2 linked regions of the Anatilimnocola aggregata genome follow. Each later gene encodes a partner of the first gene's protein in a complex. Links are inferred from orthologs where the notes say so. Each region holds a gene or a part of one and is shown on either strand. Other genes may lie near its edges.

Region 1 (11,505 bases):
TGTGGTGAATTCGGCCAGGACAGGCTCGAGAACTGCTTCCGGACTTCGGCCCAGTCCTAAGCGAACATGCAAGATTGCGACTGCGGTTGAATTCACATTGGCGGGGAAGTAACGGAAGATAGTGGCTGCTGCTGCCACTCCCAGAAACGACATCAAGGCAACCACGGGCTGCCCAGCGCCGATCGACATGCCCACAGCCACCGCAAAAATCACGTAGGCAACATCTTGGGTGTCCTGCATCACGGTGCGAAAGCGGACAATCGACAGTGCTCCGACGAGTCCGAAGGCGCGGGCCAGATTGTCGCCAATCACCTGCGTGACCATGGCGATCAAGATCGTCATTAGCACCAATGTGCCGGGAAATGTCGAAGCGGTCAGCGTGGTTCGACGGCCCCAGGCATAAACAAAGGCGACCAGCCAGCCACCGGCAAAGGCAACCAACAAGCGGGCCAGGATGGCATCCCAGGCCAGCAGGTCTTGAACGGGCGCGAAGAGCGCATTTTTCAGCCAGGTCTCCATGCAATACTTTCTAGAGAGCAGGCCTAGGCCACTGCGCGCGATTCATCCGAGCCCGATACATCGCCGGCAATTTCTTCTGCCGGCGGCACGACCCAGGTCTCCATGCAAGTGCGAAACTTGCTGACCTTGAGCGGATCGAGCGTGAAGTCACTCATCACCCCTTTGAAGAGCGCTGGGAGTGTCGTGGGGTACTTCAGTTCAAGAATGCACAAACCACTCAGGCGGTTCAGTCCACTGAGCGAACTGCGAGGAACTTCCCAGTTTGCAGCGGGCTGGCTGTCGACACCACTCTCGAGCAAACCGCTGCCGCCGATGGCGCGATCGAGGGTCATGCGAATCGGCCCTTCGGGAGTCAAACCGACTCGCGCGAAGCGTTCGTAGGTGACTGAGCAAACAGGCTGGAGTTGACGTAACTGCACGCGGCGGCGGAACCAATGTCCTGGCCAGTGCGGCGGTGGCGCTTGCTGATGAAGGCAAGCCAATTGATTTTCCTGAATGGCTGTGCGGCGCTTTTTAACGCGGCCTCTGACTTTGGCTTTCCGCTCAAGCCAGATGGTCTCTTCGTGGCCATAGCGGCGGAGGCGATATTTGCGCGTGCGGAGTGCTCCCGCCCGGCCAAATACGCCGAGCGCGGGAGTATCCAGGTAGACGCTGTGGACCTGATACATTTCGCTCTCGTCGCAGAGGGCGACAGGATCGCGGGCCATATGAATGCGTGCCCAGTCTATTACCTGTGCTGCTTGTCCTTCAGACAGCAAAAACTTTAACTCATACTGGCCAAAACGATGATCGCTCCGCGAGCGGTTGGGGGGAGTCGTGTTGCTAGAACCCGACACTGTTGAACTCAACGCTGCACCTGCTTCCTTGCTACCGGTCATCCTCGGCCCAAATTCGGGCTGAGATCGCTCCGGTTCTGCGCTTGCGTGCATTCGTCCCTCGCTACAGAACTTTGTGATCTGAATCAAATGCCCGCCGCTGCCTGCGGCGATATCAATACAGTGTAATTGGTCGCAAGGTGTGATTCTGTTTCAACATACCAGCAATTAGCAAGCGAAAATTACAGCCCCCGCCCCCCGGCCTAAGAAAAAAAGGTTTGTGCCCGAACTTTCGTCACCTACCAAACAATGCACGACGAATCGAAAACAGGTCCTTCGACGCACGTGCGCCGGTAATCCCATTCGCCATCTTCATCCCTCACTTTGGCGACGCAGGTGAAGCAAATTCCGATGCCACAGGCCATGGGTGTCTCCAAAGAGATTTGACACGGAACCCGCTGCTGTGCCGCCAACAGCGAGACGGCCTCCATCATCGGCTCTGGACCGCAGCAGACGATTCGCGGTTGGCCGCGGTCTTCCGCAAGCACCTCACGCAGCAGATCCGTCACGAGTCCCTTCTTGCCGCGACTGCCGTCATCCGTAGCCAGTCGAACATCCACGCCTAGCGCTTCAAAGTCTTCAACCCCGGCGAAATACGATTGGTTTCGGGCACCGTAGCAAAAGGTCACTCGCCGGGCTGGAGGAGCACTTCTTTGCGGCAACCCGAAGCGGGCGAGCCCCAAGTATTCTTTGGCCAGTGCCAGAAAAGGCGTCTGCCCGATGCCCCCAGCTACCATGATCAAGTGTTCGGTCGGCTGCGGTTGAAAGCCATTGCCGAGCGGTCCCCAAACATCGAGCCGTTGCCCAGGCTGCAAATTGCAAAGACGCGAAGTCAGCTTGCCTTTGACGAGATAGACAACATCGACATCCGTCGCTTCGCCCTGCGCATTGCCCTGCACGTCGTACATAGCGAGTGGGCGCCCCAGGAGCGGATCGTTGAAGCCTGCCAGCTTCAGCATCACGAATTGGCCCGGGGTGATTTTGGCTGCTAGTTCCGGGAAGCGAAACCGGACCCGCCAGGTATCGCGAGCTAACTCGATGTTCTCCACGATCTCGACCGATCGCTGAACTGCTGAGTCGGCCAAATAGGGCGCGTGAGCCACGCTCATGAAGACTTACCTTTCTTGCGAACGCGCTTGCCGAAGATATTCTTGCCGCCCCCACCACCGCCACCGATGTCCTCGCGTTTTCCCTTGCCCGTAATCTTGCCCGGATACTTACCCCGGGCTCCACGATTCTCTTGAGGACGAGCGGCCACCAACTTGCCGGGGCGGCGTGGCATCTTGGCAGGTCGTTCGTCACTGCGGATCGCATCACCGCGAGGAGCCTCAGGGTTGATCGCGACATGGCGACCGGCGACGCGGGTCATTTGCTGACCGGGACGACCGGTGCCGCGCCCCTTGTTAGGCCGGCCTTCACCGCGAGCACCTTCGACCCGGGCAGCTTCCGTACGTTGTCCGCGACGTCCTCCTTCGGGCTTGGATCCTGGGGATCGCGATCCTGCGGGCCTCGCTCCAGTTGGGTTGCGGCGGTCATCACGCCCACGATTGCCACCGGGACGATCACTGCGCCCTGACTCTTGCCGTACGCCACGCCCCCGCGATTCGGGCATTTCTTCTTCCCGTCGATGTCGTTGGCCCCGACGCTGCTCTTGTCCCGATGCCGACCGATGCCCCGTACGCGGTTCAGCTCGCAGCGGACCCGATCGATCCGATCTGGCCGCAACCTTGTTGCCAGCAGATTTGTTTCCGACTGGCTTTGTCTCTTCACGCCGGCGCGGTTGCGGGCGAGTGGATGCTGGTTCACGCACCCGAGCAGGCTGTAGCGGCGGTGGGCCATCTTCGTCGAAGTCGATCACATCGCCACGAGGAGCGGGGCCGGAACGGGGCGGACCCTCGTCATCTGTGATCTCTTCCATGATGACGGTTTGCTTGACGTGAGTAGTTTCGTCATCGTCATCGTCTTCATCGTCGTCGCTGAAGTCACTTTCCTCTTCACTGTCGTCATCAAAGTCGTCATCCGCGAAGCTATCGAGGAAGTCTTCATCGTCGTCCTCAAAATCTTTGCCTGCGAGCAACTTGGCTGCGATGGAACTCGCACTAGGTGGTTTTTTGGCTGGAGTCGAAGGGCTGGCACTCGGAATAGCAGCTTCCGCTGCGGGGCGTTTCTTCGGTGCTTTAATAGGCTGTTCGAGAATGACTACCTGTTCGGTGGACTCAGCAACCGTCTCGAGCTCCCGAGGGGGAACTTTCTTCTTCTCTTTGCGCTTCTGCCGCGAGATTGCCAGGAGTGATTCGATCTCGGCACCGCTTAGTTTCCGCCATTCGCCCGTTTCGAGCATGCCGAGCTTGAGTCCCCCTATGGCAATCCGCTTCAGCTTGAGAACCTTGTGTCCTACTTTCGCCAGAACACGCCGAATCTCGCGATTGCGCCCTTCATCGAGCACCATCAATAGATCGCTGCTTTGCTTGTGGCGTCCCTTTACCACGACGGACTCAACTTTGCAAAAGCCTTCGGCCAAATGCACGCCGCGGCGGAGCTTAGCCAATGCTTCCGGACCAGGGCGTCCTGCCACGCGGACCAGATAGGTTTTTTCCACGCCATAACGTGGGTGCGTGATATGGTTGGCAAATAGTCCGTCGTTGGTGACGAGGATCAAGCCCTCGCTCGCGCGGTCGAGACGACCCACAGCAAAGACGCGCTCGTCGTTCGGAACCAGATCGATCACCCGGGCGCGACCGGACGGGTCGAAGTTCGTGCAGACGACGTCGACGGGCTTATTCAGTGCGAAGTAGACCCGCTTAGGCTGCCGCAGGGGTTCGCCATCGACCCGAATCTCTTGCGAGCTGGGATCGACTCGCGTTCCAAGCTCCGTCACGACCTTGCGGTCCACTTCCACCCGGCCTTCGCGAATGAGTTCTTCGCAGTCCCGGCGGCTGGCAACTCCTGCCGCTGCCAGCACTTTTTGCAATCGCTGGGCACCGGCGGTTTCGTGTTCGGCGGCAGCGCGGCCAGAGGGGCGAGACTGCTGGTTAGGTCGACTTTTTCGGGGGCGTGTCATGGAAGCCAATCGAGGGAAAGGGGAAGCACGTGGAGCGACTGTCGGCGTGCCTCCAGGCAAATGCAGAACCATCAATTTAGCCGAATGACGGGAAAACAGCCATGGCCGCCGCGGATCTCCTAGCAAACTGCGAATGAACGAACAGCGTCGCATGCTCCCTGAACTGAGGGGCCTGTCGACCGTCGCGCGGCAAGCCCTGCCGCCTCGCCGTAAAAGCCGAAAGGGAAGGAGCCTGATATTCCGATGAATCGTTTGCTGCGGATCATTCCGCCCCTACCGGCCGCACCGCCATCTCCTGCCTCGGTTCGTTCCCGCTGCAGCCCACCTAATCCGTACGGTTTGACACCCGTTCGCAATCCCGTGCATCTCTTGTGAGGATGGTCGCCTATGTCCAGCCCCGTTTCACGCCGTCACTTCCTGCTTGGTTCCGCCGCTGCACTGGCGGTTGGACAATTGGCAAACGCAGAGCCTAAAGTTCCGGTGGGTACTCCGCTGCCGAAGCAATCACTCAAGGGAGTCGTGGTACCAGGAACGGGATCGCGCGTGCCACGAACGGGCGACGACTTCGAAGCCGACGATTGGATTTACTATCCCCAGCACCCGAAGAGCAGCTACAACATCGACGAGAACATCCGGGCTCCAGGGGGTGTGAGCAAGAACTATCTGTGGGTGGAAGCTGCGAAACGCGGTACTCCCGACATCGTGAAGCGAGTGCCGACGCCGAAGGGCGGCATCGAAGGGAGCAAGGGTTCGATTATGATGCAAACGCTCTACTCGGGAGTTCCCGGGCGGTTGTCGGGAGCCGATCAACAGGATGACTTGCTGCAAGATGTGAAGGGACGCTTTGGCAGCGAAATTCCTGTGTCTTGGACTCCCAATGTCGTGGTGCGAGTGTACGTGCCCGCCGCTGAGAAATGGGAAATGCGTTACGCCTACACCTTTGGCTTTCGCGCTGGCCTAATGGGGCATACACCGAAAGGGAAGAGTGACGAATACTGGCCCGGCATCTTCCTCGAACAGCAGTTCGATCTAAAAAATAGCGAGAAACATTCCTTCGTGCGGGCTCGCATTCGCGGCGACGAATGGGGCCGCGACCTGCCTGGTCCGACGTACGAATGCGAAACGTGGATTACGATGGGCATGAGTTTCACGCCCGATGGCCGCTGCCATTTCTTTTCGAGGGCCGGTGTCGATAACCTGACCGAAGCCGATCATCTCGGTTCCTGGTATAGCTATAACTGGCGAGCGCACACGTTCATGGCCTACTTTTTTAACGTCATGAACATGGACGACGGCCGTTCGCTCTCGACGCCGTGGATCATTGACGATCCGATGCTGTATGTCGCTTCGGCACCGCAACTCCGTTCCGCCCAAACGCCGCCGGCCGCGAGCAAACGATAGCGTGCACTGCTATTCCGGCCGCATGGCGCGCCGGATGACGTCCGCATCGAAGTAGTTCGTACTCATGCCCGCGTCGACAATCAGATTCTGCGCTTGAATGCCGGATGAACGCGGGCTGAGGAGGAAGACGGCAACATTCGCCGCTTCCTCGGTCGTCAAGGCTGCTTTACGCGGGATCACTTGCTCGGCATATAAATACGAGTCGATATAGCCGGGAATACCGGCGGAAGCACTGGTCTTGAGCAGCGACGGCCCCACGGCATTGAAGCGCACTCGCGAAAAACGACTGAACGACTTCGCCAAAAAGGCCAGCGAGGAGTCGAGGGCTGCTTTAATCGGTGCCATGTAGCCATAGTTCTCGCTGGCCATTCGCGTCGTCGAAATCGATACAGTTACCACACTCGCATCTTCCGCCAGCACATCCTTCAGCGCGTTGCTCAGCGCCATTAGCGAGTAGCACGAAATATCCATGGCCCGCAGAAATGCCCGCTTGGGCGTCTCGTGAAACGGCTTCATCCCGTCGCTGTAGTCAGCAAAGGCAATCGAATGCAACAGCCCTGCAAATTTTTTGCCGGTTGCGATTAGGTCCTCGCGCAGCCGTTGAATTTGATCTTCGAACTCGACATCGCAAACGAAAACCGGCCGGCTGCCAATCAGCTTCTGCACACTGGCGCGGCGCTCTTCGCTGCGGACGACGAACGTGACTTCTGCGCCACAGGCGATCAATCCCTGTGCCACCTGCCAGGCAACACTCTTTTTATTGGCAACGCCCAGGACGATCACCGACTTGCCGGCGAGGCCCAAATAGTCGGGCTGAGGGTCACTCATCGATCTTCCTCATCGTCTTCGTCCTCATCATCCTCACCTTCTTCGTGCTCGTGCTCGTCGTCCTCGGGCACCTGGTTCTCGGTCCAATACTCTTCGTTAGAAAGCAACTCTTCGACAACTGATTTGTCCGTTAAGGCTTCGACTTGCGGCACGCAGTTGATCTCGTGATAAGAATGCATCCCTTCCATCGAGATCTCTTCGACCGTGGTGGGGATAAACCAGCCATCGAGATAGACGTACTCTTCGCCCAACTCCAGTTCTTCGCACATGACTTGCATCGCCTCGACCCAGGCCGCGACATCGTCCTCCGTGGGAGCGTCAAAACCCGGCCCGCGTCCCTGAAGATCGCGCAGGGCCGTTGCTTCCCACGATTCATTCAATTCCACCGCGACCGCAAATGAAAACGCTTTGCGGCACTTCGCGCAGCAGAACAGCCAACCGCAACCGCACCAGGGACAATCCATCTGCGGCGGGAAAGTGATCAGCGCTTCGTCGCACTGGCAGTGGCAAACGAGCTTATCGTTTGCCCGCTTTAAGTACAGGTGCTTTTTGGGACGAGCGGTGAGCGGAGTGGACTTTGACATAACCGGGGCTTCGGCTGAAGGGTATTGTAAGGACTATTGTTTAGGGGCCAACTTAACGACGAAGTTGAGCGTGCAGGCAGGCTTTCCTTCGTGCAGAATCTTGCCGGACAGAAAGTAGGCATCGCTGACTCGGTCGTCGAGATTGGCCTCGATTTCGACAGTATCGCCAGGGCGGATCATCCGCTTGAATTTCACATCGTTGAGTCGACCGGCAACCGGCACGCAATTAGTAGCCTGGGCGACTTCACTGAGCAACACCGCGCCGGCTTGCATCGTCGCTTCGCACAGAATAACGCCAGGTACCAGCGGATAATCGGGATAGTGTCCCTGGAAGTAGAACTCTTCAGCCCGAAATGTTTTGCGGCAGACAACACGATTGGTTTCGCGCGAGACGATTTCATCCAGAAGCAGCATCGGTGGGCGATGTGGGATCGAATCCAGAATCTCGGCAAGTGACATGCAAGCGGCCAATCCGGCGGAAGAGAGTAGTAAGCGAAACGTTGCGGCCAGCAGATTGAACCATTGTCGAAGAGACACCCAGGTTAGGGCAAGCGGGTTAGAACAGCGGCGGATGTCCTAATTGTCGCCGCATCAACGATAGCTGACCGATGTGCAGCGACAAATGCGTGGTCATGAGCAGGGCTACCAGATCGCCAATGGTCGCAACAGGCGAGCCGTGGAATAAAGCAATCGCATGGGATTGATTCATGGTGTCCTCGTCGGCCTTAACGGCGGCAGCACAGACGGCCGCGTGTCCCACTTCGAACCGTTCGAGCAAGGTCTCTTTGGTCGGATAGGCATCAGGTGCTGGGGGAATTGCGCTGGGCCCAAAGAGCGTATGCCATGCTTTGGGGCAGACCATCGGCTGACCCAGCAAACGCAAGGCACTATCGTTCGAGATCGCCAAGTGGCCGAGCACATGCGAAGGTGGATTGACCGCGCCAATCGTTGTTTGACGGCACTGCTCGTCGCTCATCTCGCCGACTACTTTATGTAGGTAGCCAGCCATAAACTGGGAGAGTCTGGTTTCGCGCTCGAACATGTTGCTGCCTGTTATTCTGCCGCGTGCGGCTGGGGCGCTGGTGCTTTCATGAGCAGTGCATCGACATCGTTGGCGACGATCACACCATAGTTGATCGCACCCAACCAGCCCGACATGATGATGCCGACGCTGCCGGCGTGATAGAGTCCGCTCACTTGTTCCGGCAATGCGCGGCTTACTCCCAGTCCCTCGAACTTGGTTCCAAAACTGGCGCCGGCAACATGCTGCGTGTAGTGCTGAAAAGTCTTAGGAGTGGCCGCTTCCACGTGATCCAGCCGCTCGCGGATGCCAGGAATATAGTTGTTCAAATGATCGAGCGTTCCCTCAATTAACTCCTGCTTACTGGCTTCGTAATCTTCGTCCGAAAGTTTGGCCCAATCGGCAAAGTTGGCGTTGGTGCTGGAAACAATCAGGCAGCGCGGCCGGCCTTGCGGGCGCGTGCGCGGGTAGTAGAACGAATACGTCCGACTGGTGACATCCTTGCTCAGCAGCAGATCGGTGCGAAATTCCTTGGCGGTGCTGGTGAAAAACAAGTCGCCCATGTTTTCGTCCACGCGTTCATCCGGCTTCAGGCCGATATAGACCTGCGTGCTGCTGTTGTTGAGTCGGACCGCTTCGGCATCGTCGACAAACTTGCGATCGAAATGCTCTTTGCCCGCAAGTTTCAGGATGGTGTATTTCAGGTTGGCATTGCTGACGACTGCTCGGCAGCCAATCTTGCGGCCGTTGATGGTAACGCCTGTGACGCGGTCGTTCTCGATGTGAATCTTTTCGACATCGCAATTGATGCGCACATCGACCCCACTGGCCTTGAGGTCGTCGTGCATCAACTGCACAAGCCGATCGGTGCCACCCTCGAAGGTATAAACCCCTTTCGACATGAAGTTCGAAAAGACGATGCCATAGGTTATGGCCGGGTCTTCGAGCGTGCTGCCGTTGGCGTAAACAATGGGCTCCATCAACAGGCGAACGACATCTGGCCGGCCTGGAAAGAACCGCTCGAAGAGTTGCCCGGTCGTCAGTTTTTGATCGTCGTAAAAGTTCATCCCGCGTGCGGTATCAAAGAACGCCTTGATGGTTGCCGCCTCGATCCCGAACCGCTCAATGAGCAAGCGAGTGAAGTCGTCGCGGTTGTAGCTGGTCGTCAGCGAGAACATCGGGTTATCGAACCGAATATTCTTCAAAGGCACGATCGATTCGGCGATTTCCTCCGTCCAATAGCGGCGACAACTTTTGATCATTCCAAATGGAAAGCCGTGCAACGATACATCGAAGATGTGACCACCGGGGCGCTTGAACCAGGTGGCCATGCCGCCGAGTTTGTAGTGCTGTTCTGCCAGCAGCACGCGATGCCCCGCACGGCCGAGGATGTTCGCGGCCGTCATGCCAGCGAGACCGCTGCCGATGACGACCACGTCATACTCGTCGCTGGCACCTTTGAGAAAATCCTTCGGCATCCAAATTCCTTCTGCTCTTGTTGGAGTACTGGCATTGGCCAGTACTCCCAAGGCCGGCTAAAGCCGGTACTCCAACTATTTTGCCAGTTCCACAGCACGCAGATTCCGGAACGACAAGTCGGTCGTCGGATCGTGTCCCTGAATCTGCAACGTACCCGCTTCCGTTCGCAGGCCCTCGCGCGGGTTTGTGTGAGGCTTCCGTTCATCGGTCCAAGCTGTGACCGGATAACCATTCACCCAGCACTCGATGTTCGCGCCATCGGCAATCAAAGTCTGGTGGAACCATTCGTTGTCGTTCGAAACAACCATGCGGGCGGGAATTCGACGGTAAATGCCACCCGTGCCGAAATCCTTGGGTTTCGTGCGGTCCCCGTCCTTATAACCGTTGTGAATCTGGCACTCATAACCGTTGGTCACTTCGCCAGGAATGCAACGGAAAAAGATCCCGCTGTTTAATTCCTTCGCGTTGCTGATGCATTCCCATTGAGCCACGAAGTCACCGAACGTGGCCTCGCTTTCCAAACTGCCGCGGCCATCCTTTACGTTGATCTCGCCCGCTTCGGTTACGGTGAACTTGCTCTTGGATCCGGCCACATCTTTCCAGCCGGTCAAGTCTTTGCCATTGGCAAGCGAGGTCATGCCCAGCGGCTTGAGCTTGATGTTTTTGAACTCGACTTGACCTTCGTTCAGTTGCAAGCCAACGTATCCGCGGCCAACCGGTTTTTCGTCGACATACTCCAGCACGGTCTTGCCGTTCAGATCGACCTTGGCTTTACCACCGACAAGCGTGACGTGAAACGTTTGCCATTCGCGGCTGTCGGGAACTTCGTCGGCTTTTTTGCGCCCTACAAAACTACCGGTGGGAAACGGATTCTCGGGAGGGGCGATATTCAGTTCGTAGCACTTGGTCGTGACATCTTCCTTACCTACCACTGGTGAGGTTCGCAGGAAGACGCCGCTGTTGGTCCCCTTCGCAGCGCGAAAATCGACCTTGAGCTCGTAGTCGGCAAATTGCACATGTGTGCAAAGTAAACCTTTCTCGCCGCCGCCTACCACAATCGCTCCGTCATTCACGCGCCAGTCGGCTTTGCTGTGGGCTTGCCAGCCGAACAGGGACGTGCCGTCGAACAGGGCGATCCAGCCGTCCTTTAGTTCATCTGCGGTCAGCAGGGCAGGGGCCTCTTTCACCGGCTTGGCCGCCACCAGAGTTTCTGCCTTGTCGGTCGGCCTCTTATCGGCCTGCGCGATCTGCTCGGCGATCTTCTTCGCTGGCGGTGGTGTGAACTTGACCGTTGATTCTTGGCCAATGCAGCCAGCAGTTGGCAGGCTAAACACGACAGCCAGAAGCGTGGCGAATAGAACAGTCGATCGCATCGGGTAAGTACCTTGGCGAGAGTTAGACGAGGTTAATTGAAACATTGTAGCAATCCCATGAGCGCCGGTCCGCTGACTTTTCGCAGCATCACATCGACGCTTGTCCCAGCAGCCGTCGCAAACAAGTGATTCCAATTTCGCCCATCTGCAGCGGTGGAATGAGCCACAGCTGTGGGTTGAGGACTTCGAGCGAGACGCAGCCGGTGTAATGAATGGCCCGCAGTCGATCGAGTAACGGAACCAGATCGATGTCTCCTTCGCCAGGCAGGATGCGCTGGCTGTCGCTGGCCAGTTCGCGCGGCAAGTCGGCGATATCGCACAACTGCACATGGAACAGGTTTTCGCTCGTGAGTGAAGTCAAGTC
Region 2 (11,313 bases), 2.2 Mb from region 1 along the record:
GAGTAGCTTGGTTTGCAAGCTCAGGCCGCCGGCAGTTGCCGGTCGGCCCCCGGGCTGTTGATAAGCGGGCTTGCCAGCAGTCGGCGGATACGAGGGCTGGGCGAACGGATCGGGGGCGAACTGCTTGGGCGCTATGGGCTGCAGCGCAGCTGGTGCCTGGGTTGGCACGGTCAAAGCCCGGCCGCAGGCAGGGCAAGGCAACGTCTTGCCCGCCAGGTGAGGACTGGCCGCGAACGACTGGCCACATTGGCACGAAGCTACGAGAGTCATACACGCATCCCACACGAATAGCCGAGAGACAAACACCGCCGGCAACCGGCCACTCAAGGTACCCACTTTCTTGGGGAGAGGCTACTGTTTTTCGCCCGCCCACCTTCCCTTCATCTTTCCCGCTCGCCCGTTCGGAAATTTCCGTTATTCGCACGTTTCACATACCTGTCGTTCCGTCGTAAGTCATTAATTGACAACGAATTGTGCAATAAACGATCAGGAAATGTCCGCGAAACGGTTTCCGGAAATTTCCGTTATCCAAACTCGCTCCACACGCACTCTTTCGAACTTAAACCGCGATCTTCCCAGGGGTTACTACCGTCGCATGCAGGCAACCACGCCAAATCGAGTTCCAGAAATTTCCGTTATCCGAGCGCGATAACGGCAAATCCATTTCCAGAATCGTCACCCGTTGTCAGCGAGTGCCGGTTGCCAGAAGGGATTTCGTCAGGGCGCAATCCTCGCCCCCCCGGATAGCGCCTGGCGGTCTGCCACCAATCGCATTAGATGCTCCGGTCGTGACACCTCTGGTCACGCCGCGCCGACTTTTTCAAGAATTTCAGGCGGCAGCTGCCATCACTCGCACTTGCGCGCATTTTGGGCCCGGCCGATTTCATCCTCAATGTTCAACTTGGGGTCCGATTGTTGAACACCAATTGCTCGCAAACCCGAGAGTTACGCAACTTGCTGTCCAACAATGGACCCGATTGTTGGACACCCCACTTTTGCGATTTTGCGTCGCAACTCTAAAGTTGTTTTCATTGCGATCCTTACTTGCCGGCCGCAGTCGTAATGGCCGCTTCGAGTTCCTTCAGCCCCTGTTCGGGTTTGATCTCGTACAGACCGGCGTGATAGCTGGCGATCTTGCCGTCGGGGCCGACGACGACGAACAGGGGCAACTTGCCGTTCGCGGCGCGCGGGTCGCCGATCTGCTTGACGAGCGCGCCGTCATCGAGGGCGATGTTGTAGCTGAGATTCATGAAGGCCTTTAAGCGCCGGGCGGACGAGATCGCCCCCCGGCGCGTCTCTTCGACGGCCAGGCGCTCGTCGACATTCACACCCAGGATCAGCGCCTTGTCGGCATGCTTGCGCGAGGCGAAGTCGAGATAGCCGACCTGGCCGTAAGGCTCTTCCAGCGGAGCATCGCGATATTCCCAAAAGTGGAGGACGAGCACTTTGTCTTTCCAGGTCGCGGCATCGAATTCCTTGCCGCTGAGATCGGTCAGCTTGAGTTCTGGCAGTGCCTTGCCAACGGCTGCCTCGCGCAGCGCTTGCATGGCACCCGCGCGGCCTTTTTGATTCTGCAGGTCCTTCACGGCCGCCGCGGCGAAGGAAGCGAGGGGAGTGTTCTCGGTCGCTGACTCGAGATTGGCAATTTGCTTGCGGGCCAGGGCCAGTTGTTCGTCGTTTAGTTCCACGCGTTCGTGGCGCGCGGGGCGCTGCAACTCGGCCCGCAGTTCCAGCCAGGCATTGAAAGCCTGCGCGGTTTTCGCATAGTCGCTCGTGGGCAATTGCTTGATCTCTTTCAGTTCAAACTTCAGTTCGTGCTGCTCCCCTTGGCCAACAAACACTGTTTCGCGCACCGCCACGACTAGCGACGAAGTCTTCGCCACCCAAAGCGTTCGCTTCGGGCCATAAGGGGTGCGAACGTTGATCGTCCAGCAGTTTTGCTCGGCCCGCACGGCCTCGCCGGTCACTTCGTATTCGTAGCGGTCTTCCGTCCACTTCTGACCCTTAGCGAGCGGACTCTCGGCCGTGAACAACAGCGGACAGAGGGGGACGATGCTCTTGCCATCGGCCCGTTCAAACAGCAGCGCTGGTGCTTCGGGCGTATCTTCACGCCGCGTGGCATCGACATTCCAGCGCGCGAAGCGTTCGGTCCACGACCAACTGCCGCGACCGGATTCTTCGATGACCCAATCGATGGGCCGCGAGTTGGCATTCCCCGGCCCCACCAGCGCCAGCAGGCTGAATTCTTTGATCCGCGGATTGCCATCGTCCTTCGAGGCAATCATCGAACCTTCGTAACGAAGTAAAGTCCCTTCGGGCAATTGCGCAGGGACTGCCGCTGCCAGCAGCATGAGAATCGCATTCATGGCGAGCTCTTGTTGAAGAGTAGGTGAGGTGGGTGGTGGGGCGAGGGGGAGTTGGCGGGACAAAGATAAGGTAACCTAAACGCGGCCCAAGCAACAGCAAAACGAACGAATCGTCGGGTTGTACGAGTCTTTCAGAAATCAAGGGCTTCGGCAGATGGGGCAACTTTACGAGGCGATTCGGCGACTTGTCGCTGAAGAAAAATACGTCGTTGGACAGCACGCTACCGAGCGGTTGGAAGAGCGTGGTATTATGGAGTGGCAGGCAGTCGCTGGCCTCGCGGATGGCGAACTGATTATCGAACGAGTTGACGCCAAACCGAATGCCGCAATCGAAGTGCGAGAAGAGTTGCCGGACGGAACGGAGTTCAAGGCGGTTTGGTCTTACCTGCAGCAAAGCGACGTTGCGAAACTGGTCACTGTCCACTTCTTCGATTGAGGCGAATTTCCATGCGCATTCCAGGAGAGCGAATCAGGCGAACGCGGCTCATCCAATCCGAGAAATATGTCGTGGCTGTCGAAGTCGAAATGGTTATTCCGGTCGACGATCCGAGCGAGCCTTGCTATGAGTCAGAGACGATTCAACTGCTCAAAGCGATTAAGGAACATGCAGATAGTGGCGATACTGCTTGGCTAGTCCAGCATGGCAAGGTTTATGCTGCCCTGGAAGCCGCGTAGGGGCCCAGATGCCTGCCAACAAATGTACGCGTGTCGCTGCTTACGGCCTGATCGTCGAAGGTGAGCGAATTCTGCTCTGCCGCATATCTCCCGAGTTGCCGCGGCTGGCTGGCCTGTGGACACTGCCAGGGGGCGGCCTTGATTTCGGCGAAGCACCCGCGGATGGCATGGTTCGTGAGTTAGCAGAAGAAACCGGCCTGATCGTCAAGCCAATATGCCTGGTCAACGTGGATGCGAATGTCTTGCAGGTCGACGAAGTGGTCATGCACAACGTTCGCATCTTCTATCGCGCTCAAGTGATCGGTGGCGAATTGCGGCACGAAGTGCAAGGGAGTACCGACCGGTGCCAATGGTGGCACCGAGAAGAGCTTCCGCCCCTTGTCGAACTGGGGCAACTCGGAATTCGCTTGGCGTTTGGCTAAGCCACACCACAAGCTTTCTTCGCGCGGGATAAGACTTCGCCCGCTTTCTTCCGAGCACGAGCGGCGCCGTCGCGGAGGATTTCTTTTACACCTGCTGGATCGGCGGCCAGTTTTTCGCGGCGCTCGCGGGCGGCGGCGAAATAGGTTTCGGCAGCATCGGCGAGGGCTTTCTTGACGGTGCCGTAGCCAAAGCCACCTTTTTGGTACATGGCCGCCATTTCAGCTTTTTGAGCTTCGGTCGCAAAGAGCGAGAAGAGCTGATAGAGATTATCACCTTCGTAGTCGGGCTTGGGCTCTTCCATGGGGCGCGAGTCGGTGGGGATGCGCATGATCTTTTTGCGGGCGGGGCCGATCGGTTCAAACACTTCGATGGTGTTGTTGTAGCTCTTCGACATCTTCTCGCCGTCGAGGCCAGGCACTTTCGCCGTGGCTTGCAGCACGCGTGCTTTAGGCAGCACGAAGACTTCGCCAAAGTGATGATTAAAACTGCCGGCCAGGTCGCGGCAGACTTCGATGTGCTGAATCTGATCTTCGCCGACGGGGACAATCTCGGCGTCGTAGGCAAGAATGTCCGCAGCCATCAGCACCGGATAAGTGAACAGCCCCACATCGGCCGGCAGCCCTTTTTCTTTCTTCGCCTTGTAGGCATGGCAATTGGCCAGCATGCTCATCGGCGTGCCGGTCATTAGCAGCCAGCAGAGCTCACTGACTTCAGGCACATCGGACTGCACAAACAGAATCGCCTTACTGGGATCGAGACCAAGCGCTAGCAGATCGAGCGCAGCATCCAGCGTATAGCCGCTGAGGGCTTTCGGATCGCGCACGGTGTTGAGTGCGTGCAGGTTGGCAATGAAGTAGTAAGCTTCGTTGCCATGCTGCAGATCGATGTACTGCTGGATGGCACCGAAGTAGTTGCCCCAGTGGAAACGACCCGTGGGCTGAATGCCGGAGAGAACTTTCATAAGCCTGTTGATCTTTTTGTGTTTACTTACCGGGCAATTTCAAAGTGCCGACGATTTCGCGAACCGATGTCGCGCCCAATTCCGCCAAGGCGCTGGGGAGGGCGGCGACAAGTTTGGTGGTCACCGTGGGATCGTAGTAGTTCGCCGTACCGATTTGCACGGCGGTCGCTCCGGTAACGAGGTATTCCATCACGTCGTCGATGGTTGCAATGCCGCCGATGCCGATGATCGGTGTTTTCACCGCTTGCGCTACTTGATAGACGCAGCGGAGCGCAATCGGTTTGATCGCGGGGCCACTCAACCCGCCGACGATGTTCCCCAGCATGGGCTGTCGCTTGCGCCAATTCACAGCCATGCCCAGCACCGTATTCACCAGGCAGAGCGCATCGGCACCTCCATCGGTGGCCGCTTTGGCGATATCGACGATGCGAGTCACATTCGGCGTCAGCTTGGCGAGCACTGGCACGCGGCACCGCTCGCGCACGGCCGAGACCAGTTTAAAACAGAGCGCGGGATCAGCGCCGTAGTCGACACCGTGGGCCACGTTCGGGCAGGAAATATTAAGTTCGATCGCGGCCAGGTTGGGTTGATCGGACAGGGCCGCGGCCATCTCGACAAACTCATCGTGCGTGCTGCCGGCAATGCTCACGACGACCGCTGTCGGCAGGGTTTGCAGGTAGGGCCAGTGATGATCGAGGAACGCTGCCAGGCCGTCGTTATCCAGCCCAATCGAATTCAACAAGCCGGCGGATGTCTCCACAGTTCGCCAAGGGCGATTGCCGGGGCGAGCAGCCTTAGTGATGGTCTTGGGTAGGATGCCGCCCAGCTGGCTGAAATCGACCAGCGACTGCATCTCGCGGGCATAACCAAAGGTGCCCGAGGCAGTGAGGATGGGATTGCGGAGCGAAAGTCGCCCCAGCGAAACGGCAAGATCGGGTACGGGCACGGAAGGGCCGCTGTGTTGGAAGAAGTGGGCATGAGGATGCTGTGTTCGCAGCTGGAGGTGGCTAACGAACGAGCGTCACAAGCCCGAGTCTATCCCGTGCCGAGAAAACGGACAATTGCCAAGCAGTTGGCCCGAGCTTGTGCGGGCTAACTGAATTGCTGCTGGTTGGTTAGATCACGCCGCCGTGGACGCGGTGAGGCGTCAAGTGGCTGGGCTGATCGAGAAACCAGATCCGTTCCCATTCTTCGGTGATCTGCCGGAAGTTTTCCGACGTGTAGATCAACTGCCGAGTACGGACCGCAGGATCACCCGAGTAAATCGGAATGAAGCAGCCCACATTGGCGGCTAGGCTAGCTGCGATGATAGCTCCCAGAATCCACTGCCGCATGATACCATCCTCCGTGAGTGCGACCGCAATCCCTTGCGTTGGCTGATCTTGCGTGCTGATTGTTGCTCAGCGACCGCGATCGTACTATTTCGTTCTACTGCTCGAATCAACCGCCTGTCGAACCGTGATCAGGGCCAGCACCGGCATCAGATGGACCTGGAGGCGGCTCAGTTGAGGGGGGAGCACCATTGCCCTGTCGGGCTGCTTCCCGCTCTTCTAAGAGCCGGACCTTTTCTTCCATCTCCTTACCGGGCTTGAAGGTAACGACGTACTTGGTTGGTACATCGACCCTCGTGCCAGTGCGAGGATTTCGCGCTTTGCGAGCAGCCCGCCGTTTGACCTCGAACACTCCGAAGTTGCGAAGTTCAATTCGCCCGTCCTCAACCAGCGTCTCGACGATAGCATCGAACGTCTTTTGAACGATCTCTTTCGTCTTGAGCTGAGTCAGGCCGATCTCTTCGGAAATCGTCTTCACGATCTCTTTCTTGGTCACGACGGGCACTCCTCCCACTTGGGGCACTTGGCGGCTTTCCGAGAGCAGCAATTTGCTGCCTTAGAACGTTCCAAGTGTAGGTGGCGTAAGTACTAGAGTCAAGCGTCCCCAGTTTTCATCAGCCCGGCAAACGTCGCGTTTAACGACTCTGACGGGTGTATCGCTAGGGGCAACCTGGCTCCGAACTTCCATTTTCTCCACCGACCAAGAGGAAGGCGCACGAAACTCGAATTCCTGTGCAACCATGTATCGGAATGCAGCGCGGCAAACTCCAATACAACCGGCAAAATTTCCCTAGTCGGCACCACCGGCAAAGGCAGAATAGTCATGCCGGTCTTTGCTGCGAAGACTGTAAGTGATTCACTGGCATGCAGTTACAGTCGAACTGATAAATCCAAGTGCCAACTTGCCGGCAACAGAAAATTATTTTCCCAAAATCGGTAAAAGCAGTGTCTTGAAAGCGGGCCAACGACCGCTCAAACCTTGACTTGCTTACGCTGTTCCTCGATTTGACCAAGCTGGTGAAGCTTTCCCTTGCCACTGCCGGGGCAAACTTCGCACGTTTGCTGCCAGGCTGCTTCATTGCGCAGATTCGAGTCCCAGAAGGGCCAGGTCTTGCATTGGCGAGGCCGTGCGCCATACACGCTGCACTTGCGCTTGTCGGTATCGAAAAAGACGCAATCCCCGTTAGGGAACTCTTTTAGGCTCTTGCGCACACCCACGCGGCGAACGTAAAGCTCTTCGAACTTCTCGGGGTCCTCCGGCAGAACCAAAGCTGCCAAGTCTGCGATCTCGGCACTATTCACCCACACGTAGCCAGGGGCACCCGTGCAGCAATCGCCGCACTGCGTGCACTCAAATTGCAGGCCCGCGTGATACCATGGCTGCTCGCTCATTCCACTGTCCTTACTTGCTGCTACTCGATCGGTACTGAGCCGGACGCGTTAGCGCCTCCGGCTCAGCTTTCATGGTATCACAATCTGCTATGCCAACTGCTTGCATCATCTCGGGCGAAATGTTTTTTGCAATGCGAATCGCAGCGGCAGCCCGCGCGCTGGGCGTGTCGCTCGTCATCCTGCGGTCTGCCGCCGAAGTGCCGACCAAGCTGGCCGCCGATTGTCGGCTCGCAATGATTGACCTGGGCTCCGGTGTTGGTGCGGACTTGTTGGGCTTAGTCGCTGCTATTCAAGCAGTTACACCCACGACCCAGATCGTGGCCTTTGGTCCGCACGTCGATCACGAACTCCTCGCCCGGGCACAAGCGGCCGGTTGTACGACCATGTCGAATGGCGAATTCAACCAGCGCTATGCGAACCTGCTCCAAGGGCTATTGTCTGCCTCGTAAGCAACTCTCTTCTCTTCTCTTCTCTTCTGTTTTGTACGGGCACCTCGCCCCCTCTCCCATGCTTGTGGCACCACAATCCGACGGCACCTGGTGGAATCGCCCTGCAGGGGGGCGCGAAGTCCTGGCCCTTTCGTTTCCACTCATCATCTCAACTGCCTTCTGGGCCGTGAGCTGGTTTTTCGATCGGCTGTTCCTCACCTGGTACGACTCGGGTGCCATGGCAGCCTCAATGCCAGCTGGCATGATGCACTGGGCGCTGTTGTGCCTCCCATCCGGCATTGCCTCATACGTCAACACCTTTGTGGCGCAGTATCACGGAGCCGGGCAGCAGAAAAGAATTGGCCACGTTGTTGGCCAAGGAATCTGGTTCGGCATTGCCACCATTCCCGTCTTTGCGTTGACGATTCCGCTGGCGCATTATCTGTTTGCGGGTGCGTCGTCCGATCCGCGGCAAGTGCAACTGCAGACGCATTATTTTCAATCGCTGGCTCTCGGTGCGCCGGCGATGGTCATGGCCAATGCCATGTCGGCTCTCTATACCGGCCGCGGGCAGACCGGGCTGGTGATGATCGTGAATGTCGCCGGCAGCTTGCTCGATGTGGTCCTCGACTACTGCATGGTCTTCGGCGAATTCGGTTTTCCTGAATGGGGGATCGTCGGGGCGGGTATTTCGACAGCCCTGGGCAACTGGTTCAACGTTCTCGTCTTCGGTTTGCTAATGTTGCGACCGTACGACCGCGAACATTTCGGCATTGCCGAAGCCTGGCGACTCGACTGGCCCTTGATGGGCCGGCTGATGAAATACGGCTTTCCCAGCGGTTTGCCGATGCTGATCGAGACCTTCGGGTTTGCGATGCTCACGCGCTTCATCGCCGGTCTCGGCGAAGTCGAAGGTGCCGCCACGTCGCTAGCCTTTAACGTCAACAGCGTGGCTTTCGTTCCCATCATCGGACTGGGCATCGGTGTGGCCACCTTGGTCGGACAATACCTGGGCGATAATAACGACCGCCTTGCGGCCCGCGCGACTTGGACCGGGCTCACCTTCGCGCTCGGCTTCAGCGTGGTCTTTGCCGCTGCCTATTGGTTTGTCCCCGACTGGTTCATCTACTTTCATGCGCAAGGTGCCGACCCGGCCGAGTTCACGCGCGTGCGCGAACTGACGATTACGCTCCTGAGGTTCGTCGCCATCTACTGTCTGTTCGATGCCACGCAAATCATCTTCGTCAGCGCGCTCAAAGGGGCCGGCGATACGCGATTCGTTCTCTATGTCGCCATCGTCCTCTCGACGTTGATGATCGTCCTTGGCAAAATCGCCGAGCACTATTATCACTGGGGCATCTTCGGCTGGTGGTATGTGATGACCGGTTGGATCTTTGCCATGGCCTTTGTCTATCTAGTGCGCTTCCTGCAAGGAAGCTGGCGGACGATGCGCGTCATCGAACCAGAGTTTGTGGCTAAGGAAGTTGCCAGTTCGTAGTTACTCGCTTGATTCCTCCCATGTCTTCCACTCTGAACTTCCCACCCCACGGTCTGCTCAACATCGACAAACCGTCGGCCATGAGTTCGCGACTGGTGGTGACGAAGTTGGAAGGAGTCCTCGCGCCGCTCGCGGTGGGGCATGCCGGCACGCTCGATCCGCTGGCGACCGGAGTACTCGTCGTCTGTGTGGGTCGCGCGACCAAGCTGGTCGATTACTTGCACCGCTTTCCCAAGACATACGTCGCCACGTTCTTACTGGGGCAAGCGAGCGATACCGAAGACATCACGGGTGAAGTGGAAGTCATTGCGAACTCGCGCCGGCCAAGTCGCGCGGAACTCGAAGCAGCACTGCCGCAGTTCACCGGCTCGCTGATGCAGCAGCCCCCCGCATTCTCGGCGTTGAAAGTGGATGGCAGGCGGGCGTATAAGATGGCCCGCAAAGGGAAGACGGTCGCGTTGCAGCCCCGGCCGATTATCGTGCATCGTTTTCACATCCTCCGCTACGAATATCCGCAACTTGAAGTCGAAATCGAATGTGGAACCGGCACCTATATTCGTTCGCTGGGGCGCGACCTCGCGCGGGCTGTGGGAACCGAAGCGCTGATGTCGCAACTGCGTCGCACCGCGATTGGACCTTTCGCAATTGACGCGGCGATCAGCTTCGAGCAAGTGCGCGGCGACAACGTGGAATCACTCCTTAGGCCTTCGCTACTCGCCGTCGATCAAATGCCGCAGATCGTGCTCGACGATGAACAAATGATGGCCCTGCAGCAAACGGGCGTTCTCTTTGGGCTGCCTCAATATCCGCACCCTGAACTCGCTGCGCTAACTCCGACGGGTCGGCTGTTCGCTGTGCTCGTCTCCAGCAAGACCGATCGCTGGAAAGTGAAAACGCTGCTCCGCTGAACTCCTGGGTAATCCCGCAACACTACCGGTTCTACATAGCCCGACGCGTCAGCGAGGGGAAACTATTTGCTGGGTTCCTTTACCGCAGACGAAATCCATATTCCAAGGAGAGGGAACGAGAGATTAAATGTCCCCTCGCTGACGCGTCGGGCTACTTCAATACGAGATAGTTCAATGGTGCGGGACTTTGATCTCCACACCATATTTCGGCGCGATGGCCAGCAGTTTTTCGATCTCGGCCTTGGAGGGTGGCGGCGGTTGCTCGCCGAGCGCGATGGGCTGTCCTACTTCCATAAACATCTGCTCCAGGCCGGCGGGCGCGATGGAGATAATCATCCGCGCGGATTTGTCGCTCGCATTATGAAAGCGATGCAAACTCCCAATCGGCATGTTGGCAAACGTCCCCGCGGTTGCTTGAATCGTCTGCTCGCCGATTTGAAACGTGATCTCCCCTTCGAGCACATAGAACGCCTCTTCCTCGCGGCTGTGAATGTGCGGAGGCGGGCCGCCGCCCGGAGGCACAATCGCTTCCCACATGGCGTACTTGCCACCGGTATCGGCGCCGGTCGCGAGAAAGCGATAGAGATCGCCGACCACAGCAATGGTGCGGCCTTCGTCGGGCGCGCGAAGCACATGAGCAGGAGTTGTCATAATTCTTCCTTGGTGTTTCGCAAAGTGAAGTCGTTAGTGCTTGGCTGCCGGTACCTGATTGTCGCCACCCGAGTCGGATTTCTCTAGCGGGATGACGGAGACGTGGCCATTCGTTTCCAACACGGCATACCGAATTTCTTCGGGACCGGTGTGCCCCGCTGCCCGAATGGCGGCTTGCAGATCGTGCTGGGTCATTTGAACTTCGGCCAATGCCCGGTGATCGATCTTGCCACCGTGAATCAAGATCACCGGCCGGCCTTCGAGCAACTGCTCGACCTTACGACTGCGAAAAGCGAGCCAGCCCAGGCCGGCATCAATGCCCATGAGCGTTGCCGCCAGAATAACCCCCGCGGTGATCGTGTTGTCGCCGCCGTTCATCGAGTTCTGCACGGCATTGCTAATCAGCAGCAGCAGCACCAGGTCGAACGGGGTCATTTGCCCGATCTGCCGCTTGCCGGAAATGCGCAGCAGAAGCAGCACGAAACCAAACACCACCGCCGCCCGAATGACGAACGTCCACCAAGGCTGATCCTGACTAAGTTCCCACACGGCAGTTGCTCCGGTTGCGGCATTGGCAAGCGACGACCCATCTTCAGGAGAGTGGTCATCAGTTTACTCATTGCACGCAACCGAATAATTCGGGAGAGATCGAATTCGGTGATTGGCTCAGGTAAAGGTGC

What was found.
Region 2: the proteins of ETAA8_RS11880 (region 1) and ETAA8_RS03510 are in contact, whole or in part, in a crystal structure (PDB 5UE9), measured with the Lactococcus lactis proteins. The link is inferred for Anatilimnocola aggregata from one-to-one orthologs. Residues at the interface, in WP_023189152.1 of Lactococcus lactis: Leu4, Gln5, Ala47, Ser48, Met49, Leu50, Leu51, Arg52, Arg53, Met95, Leu98, Arg223, Met224, Ala225, Cys226, Ile228, Gly229, Ala230, Cys231, Tyr232, Ala233, Val235, Glu236, His237, Asn243, His244, Ala245, Lys247, Glu250; in WP_025017116.1 of Lactococcus lactis: Gly25, Phe27, Phe29, Glu32, Tyr33, Lys35, Tyr36, Lys48, Phe56, Thr60, Pro61, Arg62, Val63, Ala64, Glu65, Thr66, Ala67, Ser68, Gly69, Met70, Ile74, Gln77, Pro223, Glu251, Phe274, Ala275, Pro277, Phe278.

What each region holds. Positions count from the first base shown.
Region 1 is NZ_CP036274.1:3,132,985-3,144,489, forward strand. The notes cover bases 569-3,568. They hold ETAA8_RS11880 (dihydroorotate dehydrogenase electron transfer subunit), read right to left. Parts: upstream 2,504-3,568; coding sequence 1,634-2,503; downstream 569-1,633. Other genes in these bases: ETAA8_RS11875 (polyphosphate polymerase domain-containing protein), read right to left, coding at 569-1,448; ETAA8_RS34585 (pseudouridine synthase), read right to left, coding at 2,500-3,568. Also shown: ETAA8_RS11870 (DUF4956 domain-containing protein), read right to left, coding at 1-519; more of ETAA8_RS11875, read right to left, coding at 543-568; more of ETAA8_RS34585, read right to left, coding at 3,569-4,455; ETAA8_RS11890 (hypothetical protein), read left to right, coding at 4,843-5,856; ETAA8_RS11895 (enoyl-ACP reductase FabI), read right to left, coding at 5,866-6,684; ETAA8_RS11900 (hypothetical protein), read right to left, coding at 6,681-7,268; ETAA8_RS11905 (3-hydroxyacyl-ACP dehydratase FabZ family protein), read right to left, coding at 7,302-7,727; ETAA8_RS11910 (DinB family protein), read right to left, coding at 7,825-8,310; ETAA8_RS11915 (phytoene desaturase family protein), read right to left, coding at 8,322-9,767; ETAA8_RS11920 (3-keto-disaccharide hydrolase), read right to left, coding at 9,843-11,141; ETAA8_RS11925 (sugar phosphate isomerase/epimerase family protein), read right to left, coding at 11,230-11,505.
Region 2 is NZ_CP036274.1:909,887-921,199, forward strand. Bases 3,410-6,217 are described here. They hold ETAA8_RS03510 (dihydroorotate dehydrogenase), read right to left. Parts: upstream 5,372-6,217; coding sequence 4,448-5,371; downstream 3,410-4,447. Other genes in these bases: ETAA8_RS03500 (NUDIX hydrolase), read left to right, coding at 3,410-3,463; trpS (tryptophan--tRNA ligase), read right to left, coding at 3,460-4,425; ETAA8_RS03515 (hypothetical protein), read right to left, coding at 5,541-5,759; ETAA8_RS03520 (HU family DNA-binding protein), read right to left, coding at 5,866-6,217. In the rest of the region: ETAA8_RS03480 (hypothetical protein), read right to left, coding at 1-270; ETAA8_RS03485 (TlpA family protein disulfide reductase), read right to left, coding at 1,041-2,366; ETAA8_RS03490 (DUF4258 domain-containing protein), read left to right, coding at 2,521-2,802; ETAA8_RS03495 (hypothetical protein), read left to right, coding at 2,814-3,041; more of ETAA8_RS03500, read left to right, coding at 3,050-3,409; more of ETAA8_RS03520, read right to left, coding at 6,218-6,252; ETAA8_RS03525 (YkgJ family cysteine cluster protein), read right to left, coding at 6,729-7,148; ETAA8_RS03530 (hypothetical protein), read left to right, coding at 7,238-7,597; ETAA8_RS03535 (MATE family efflux transporter), read left to right, coding at 7,656-9,074; tRNA pseudouridine(55) synthase TruB, read left to right, coding at 9,095-9,982; ETAA8_RS03545 (cupin domain-containing protein), read right to left, coding at 10,154-10,633; ETAA8_RS03550 (DUF421 domain-containing protein), read right to left, coding at 10,667-11,182.